2 linked regions of the Metabacillus sp. KUDC1714 genome follow. The protein of the gene in region 1 interacts with the protein of each later gene in a pairwise test. Links are inferred from orthologs where the notes say so. Each region holds a gene or a part of one and is shown on either strand. Other genes may lie near its edges.

The links.
Region 2: the proteins of pepT (region 1) and tpiA interact in binary tests that used the Escherichia coli proteins (3 or more experiments, as listed by UniProt). The link is inferred for Metabacillus sp. KUDC1714 from one-to-one orthologs.

Annotation. Positions count from the first base shown.
Region 1 is NZ_CP055263.1:1,821,979-1,825,267, forward strand. Bases 222-3,175 are described here. They hold pepT (peptidase T), read left to right. Parts: upstream 222-1,056; coding sequence 1,057-2,295; downstream 2,296-3,175. Other genes in these bases: HUW50_RS08630 (CBO0543 family protein), read left to right, coding at 294-860; HUW50_RS08640 (hypothetical protein), read left to right, coding at 2,498-2,686; HUW50_RS27505 (DUF2642 domain-containing protein), read left to right, coding at 2,715-3,017; HUW50_RS08650 (VWA domain-containing protein), read right to left, coding at 3,132-3,175. In the rest of the region: treR (trehalose operon repressor), read left to right, coding at 1-71; more of HUW50_RS08650, read right to left, coding at 3,176-3,289. UniProt on the Escherichia coli protein: Cleaves the N-terminal amino acid of tripeptides.
Region 2 is NZ_CP055263.1:1,214,118-1,217,403, forward strand. The notes cover bases 285-3,235. They hold tpiA (triose-phosphate isomerase), read right to left. Parts: upstream 2,166-3,235; coding sequence 1,404-2,165; downstream 285-1,403. Other genes in these bases: gpmI (2,3-bisphosphoglycerate-independent phosphoglycerate mutase), read right to left, coding at 285-1,411; HUW50_RS05910 (phosphoglycerate kinase), read right to left, coding at 2,565-3,235. Outside these bases: more of gpmI, read right to left, coding at 1-284; more of HUW50_RS05910, read right to left, coding at 3,236-3,286. UniProt on the Escherichia coli protein: Involved in the gluconeogenesis. Catalyzes stereospecifically the conversion of dihydroxyacetone phosphate (DHAP) to D-glyceraldehyde-3-phosphate (G3P).

The sequences.
Region 1 (3,289 bases):
TCCAATATACTGAATCACGTCACCGCCTCGATAAATTTCGGTTTGTTGACTTTGCGCGGCGTGGGGTTTGAACTAATTTTATTAGAGAGTTCTAAATTAAAATTACGAAAAAAACACATTGATTCTACCTAGGAATCATGTGTTTTTTTGTTTAAGCAACATCTATTCTTACTTTAACTAATACATAGTTCGTAATATAAATGCAAACATTAATATATAGAAATCATTCATACACAGAAGTTTTTAGCTCATTTATCAATAAAAGCCCTTTATTTGAAGGAGTTGAGTTTAGAATGACAGTTGAAGAAGGGATAAAACAAACAGAAAAGGCCTATCAACTGATTAAAGAAGGACATACAATGATGTCTGATGCAGTTGTTAATGCCTTTTTATTTACTTGGCAATGGTGGTTAGGAATTGGCTTAATTATTCTCCCTTGGATTTTTTGGTTAATGTTCAGAAAAAGGGAAAGTACCGGTCGATTACTATTCGCTGGCGTTATTACAATGATGCTATCAATAACGATTGACCTTATTGCGAGTTCTTTAGGACTATGGACTTATCCGGTAAAGTTTTCACCTATAGCATCTCAGCTATTTCTTCCTTATCATTTTTCATTAGCACCAGTTGCCATTATGTTTTTTCTGCAAATTAAGCCAAACGCTAATCCATTCATAAAGAGTATTATCTTTTCTGCTTTGGCAGCCTTTATCGGAATGAATGCATTTGATATGCTTGGTTTTTATAATCCGAAAGGTTGGTCAACATTTTATGACTTCTTTATTTATCTCTTCTTGTTTTTTATAGCGTATTGGTTTAGTCGGATGGATAGCTTCAAAAAACTAAATGAGGATGATTGATGTTCGTATATCTGAATAGAAACACTTGTAGAAGGATATCTTTCAAAACAGTGCCTTTAAAGAGCTGGTCAAACCAAGCTCTTTTTTCAATTTGACCACAAAAGCTTATCCAAATACATCTCTATACTCTCATACATGCGATTCTGTTTTGATCATGATAAGATAAAACTATCCTACGATAAGAAAGGAAGTTCCTATGAAAAACGAGATTGTTGAAAGATTTACTAATTACGTTAAAGTGGATACCCAATCAAACGAAAACAATGAATCCTGTCCATCAACACCTGGTCAGCTGACACTTGCGAATATGCTTGTTAAGGAGTTAAACGAGATTGGTATGAAAGAAGTCTCGATTGATGAAAACGGATACGTGATGGCTACTCTTCCATCAAACACTGAAAAGCAAGTCCCAACAATCGGATTTCTAGCACATGTGGATACAGCAACTGATTTTACAGGTACAAACGTTAAGCCACAAATAGTTGAAAATTATGATGGAAACGACATAGTTTTAAATCAGCCATTACATATTGTTCTTTCTCCTACTCATTACCCGAATCTAGTTAATTATAAAGGACATACACTCATTACAACGGATGGTACAACACTTTTAGGTGCTGATAATAAAGCTGGAATTACAGAAATTATGACGGCGATGGCATATCTAATCAAGCATCCAGAAATTAAGCACGGAAAAATCAGAGTGGCCTTTACACCTGATGAGGAAATTGGAAGGGGACCACATAAATTTGATGTAGCTGCATTTGGTGCTGATTTTGCCTACACAGTGGATGGTGGCCCTCTCGGTGAACTTCAATATGAAAGCTTTAACGCTGCTGCCGCCAAGATTACCTTTAAAGGAAATAATGTCCACCCTGGAACAGCTAAAGGAAAAATGATCAATTCAGCCAAGATCGCGATGGCGTTTAATAGCAAGCTCCCAGCAATGGAAGCACCTGAATTTACAGAAGGCTATGAAGGCTTCTATCACTTACTAACAATAACTGGTGATGTCGAAGAAACAAAGCTTCACTATATCATTCGCGATTTCGATAAACAGCATTTTCAAGTAAGGAAAGATAAAATGGTTGAACTTGTCGAGGAATTCAAAACAGTGTATGGACAGGAAACTATTATTTTAGAATTAAATGATCAATACTTTAATATGAAGGATAAAATTGAGCCAGTTAAGTACATTGTTGATATTGCTCATGAAGCAATGGAGAATTTAGGTATAAAGCCAATCGTTGAACCAATTCGAGGCGGCACTGATGGATCCCAGCTTTCCTATATGGGACTGCCAACACCGAATATCTTTACCGGTGGCGAGAACTTCCACGGTAAATTTGAATTTATCTCAGTTGAAAATATGATCCAAGCAACAAATACAGTCATTGAAATTGTTAAGTTGTTTGAAGAACGAGCAGGTAAATAAATATGTATAATCACAGGGGATTTTGTCGATAGATTCCTAATTTCGAACCTAACTCCATAATCTTTTCAAGAGAAAAAGGACTAAGCATACAAAAAAATGTTTGGTCCTCTTTTGTTGTTTTATGTTAATCTAGGCAGTCGCCGTTACAGATTTTTCAAGGGCTACATAGGTATAAGTCTAATAAGAAAAAGGGGCGTTTCTCATGTATCAACACTATTCACCTCAAAACGCACTGCCACCTGGTTATTATATGTATTCAAATTTATTGCCACATACAATGATGACAACTTCTCCAGCTTATACAATCAAAATGGAGCCTATCTTTTTTGATCATTTATTACTCCATCTTAATAAAAGGCTGTTTTCGCAAACTTTGTTGCTTTTAAAATAGTATTGGGTTGGTTGATTGCAGCGAGAGGATGCTCGCTTTCCGTGGGGCGGGCGATGAGCCTCCTCAGCGCGAAGCGCCTGCGGGGTCTCATCTGTCCCGCTACTCCCACAGGAGTCTCGCACCTTCCGCACCAATCACCCTAATCAGTTTTGTTCAAAAACAACAATCTTTTAGAAAAGAGCCTAATAAAAAAATTAAAGTAGTATTAGTAAACGGTTCCTTAGAAGGAATGTTAACCGGTGTTGCTATAGACCATCTCCAACTAACAATTGACGGGGAAAATTATTATGTGCGTTATCCACAGGTGGTGTATTTTAAGAAGGCTGGCTAGGTTCTATTTTTGACAGAGCTGATTATAAAGCAAATAGCTGCTTAGAATAGAAGAGTTCTTTGTCTACTATCCATGAACGGCTATTTATTTTAGTTCAAATTAAGTAAATAGGAATTAATTTTGATATTTATCCTTCATTTCATCGCCCTTTTCATCGATTTCTTCCTTCATACTCTTACCTTCTGTTTCAACTGCTTCAATTAACTCTTTATATCGTTCATTGTATTCATCTAAGATCTTATGCCTTTGCTGAATAAGGCTTCCTACCTCTT
Region 2 (3,286 bases), 610 kb from region 1 along the record:
CAATGACTGGAACCGGATTTGTCGTATGAGCTGTCATTGGCTCACCTTCTAATGTTACAACTTCATCAGAGTTACCATGGTCAGCTGTAATGATTGCTTTTCCACCTTTAGCGATGATTGCATCAACTATTTTTCCAAGACACTCATCAACTGTTTCAATTGCTTTAATTGTTGGCTCTAGCATTCCAGAATGTCCTACCATATCTGGATTTGCAAAGTTTAAAAGGATTGCATCAAATTTATCAGCTTCAATTTCGGCAAGTAACGCGTCCGTTACTTCATATGCACTCATTTCTGGCTGAAGATCATAAGTTGCAACCTTTGGTGAAGCAATTAAAATACGCTCTTCACCTGGAAACTTCTCTTCACGACCACCACTCATAAAGAAGGTTACGTGTGGATATTTTTCAGTTTCTGCAATACGAAGTTGTGTTAAATTATTTTGTGCTAACACTTCTCCAATTGTATTATCTAAGTTTGTTGGTTTAAAAGCAACATATCCATCAACTGTTTCACTAAAATGTGTTAAACAAACAAAGTGTAAGTTCTTAGGATGTTTTTCTCCACGATCAAATGAACGGAAATCTTCATTTGTAAACGTGTTTGAAATTTGTATTGCACGGTCTGGACGGAAATTATAGAAAATTACCGCATCGTTATCACTTAGAGTTGCAACAGGTGAACCGTCTTCCTTCGTCATAACAGATGGAAGTACGAATTCATCGAAAATACCATTGTTATAAGAATCATCGATACATTCCATTGGAGTACTGTAAGTAGGACCTTCTCCGTACACCATTGAACGGTATGATTTTTCTACACGGTCCCAACGCTTATCGCGGTCCATTGAGTAGTAACGTCCTGATAAAGTCGCAATTTCCCCGACACCGTATTCTGTGATTTTTTCTAGTAAATCATTCAAGTATGTTTTAGCAGTTTTTGGTCCTACATCACGACCATCAAGGAAGCCATGGATGTACACATTTTTCACGCCTTCTTTAGCTGCAAGCTGCAAAAGAGCATATAAATGCTGGATATGACTATGAACGCCACCATCTGATAATAGACCAAATAAATGTAGGTTTGTACCGTTTTGTTTTACATGATCAATAGCAGCTGTGAAAGTTTCATTTTTTTCAAATTCTCCTTCACGAATTGCTACGTTTACACGTGTTAAGCTTTGATACACAACACGACCTGCACCAATATTTAAGTGCCCTACTTCAGAGTTCCCCATTTGTCCTTCAGGAAGACCTACCGCTTCACCAGAAGCCGTTAATTGCGAATGTGGATACTGATTCCAGAAACGGTCAAAGTTTGGCTTCTTAGCATGAGCAACTGCATTTCCTTTCGATTCTTCACGGCAAGCAAAGCCGTCAAGAATAATTAGTGCAACTGGTGCTTTACTCATTGCTACTTGCCTCCAAAAGCTGAAGGAAGGATTGTGCTTCTAAACTTGCTCCACCGACTAGTGCACCATCGATATCAGGTTGCGCCATATATTCTTTAATATTTTCAGGCTTTACACTACCACCGTATTGAATACGTACAGCTTGTGCAGCAGCTTGTGAAAATTGCTCACCAACAACTTGGCGGATATGTGCACATACTTCATTTGCATCTTGAGCAGATGAAGATTTGCCAGTTCCAATAGCCCAAATTGGTTCATACGCAATAACAGTTTGAGTTACTTGCTCTTCAGTTAAACCTTGTAATGCTTGTTTCACTTGTTCACCTACAAGATCATTTGTCTTACCAGATTCACGTTCTTCTAACGTTTCACCACAGCAAACAATTGGAGTTAAACCATGTTTGAAAGCAGCTAGTGTTTTCTTGTTAACTGTTTCATCTGTTTCAGCAAACATTTCTCTACGCTCTGAATGCCCTAAAACAACATAGCTAACACCTAAATCTTTAAGTGCTACTGGACTAATTTCGCCAGTGAATGCGCCATTTCCTTCAAAGTGCATGTTTTGCGCACCTACTTTTAGGTCACTACCTTCAGTTAAGCCTACTAGGCTTTCTAAAAATAGTGCTGGAGCACATACTACTGAGTCAACATTAGCTGCAGTAGGTACTAAACCTTTTACTTCTTCAACAAAGCTTCTTGCTTCAGAAGATACTTTGTTCATTTTCCAGTTACCTGCAATAATTGGTTTTCTCACGATTACACCGTCCCTTTTCAAATTTCCTATGACTAATAACGCCACGATAAAAAATGAAGGTAAATGCTTGTGTAAAAATAATAGTCAAGATGTCGCGACTAATCTTGGTTTCTTATTTTACAAACATAAAACTTGAGACACGATTTTATAATTAGTTTCGTGTCTAGCTCCAGCTCCCAACGACTAGTGAACTTCACACTCCTTATACGCTAAGTCAACATCGAATCGCTTACGCTCTTCGTGTTTCCTTTGCCGCACCTAAACGGTCAGTAAATAATAACTGTCCGTAAAGGTCCGATAAGTCTCGCTATCCATCAGAAAACCACTGATGGAAGTCTCGCTTTATCTCATTCGGCGTGCTCTTTTTTCTACGTCGCTAAACGGTCGCTTCCGCTTTTCTTATTTATCGTTTAATGCCACAACACCTGGAAGTTCTTTACCTTCCATAAATTCAAGAGAAGCTCCACCGCCTGTAGAAATATGGCTCATTTTATCTGCCAACTCAAACTTTTCTACAGCCGCTGCTGAATCTCCTCCTCCGATTACTGAATATGTATCATTTGCTTCAGCAAGTGCTTCGGCAACAGCCTTCGTACCACCTGCAAATGCATCTAATTCAAACACACCCATTGGTCCATTCCAAATAACTAATTTAGATTTTTTAATAACATCCGCATAGATTTCGCGTGTTTTTGGACCTGCATCAAGACCTTCCCAATCACTAGGAATGCTGTCGATTGGTACAATTTGAGTATTTGCGTCATTTGAGAAATCATCTGCAACAACGACATCAACAGGCACGTAGAAATTAACGCCTTTTTCTTTTGCTTGTTCTAGGAATGATTTTGCTAAATCTATTTTATCTTCTTCTAAAAGTGATTTACCTACATCATGGCCTAATGCTTTGATGAATGTATAAGCTAATCCACCACCGACGATTAAGTTATCAACTTTATCAAGTAAGTGTTGAATAACACCAATTTTATCCTTAACTTTCGCACCACCGATAATCGCTGTAAAGGGGCGTTCAGGATTTGATAAAGCTTTACCTAATACTTCAAGCTCTTTTTCCATTAAGAAGCCTGCAACAGCTGGAATATGTTTTGCAATTCCTTCAGTTG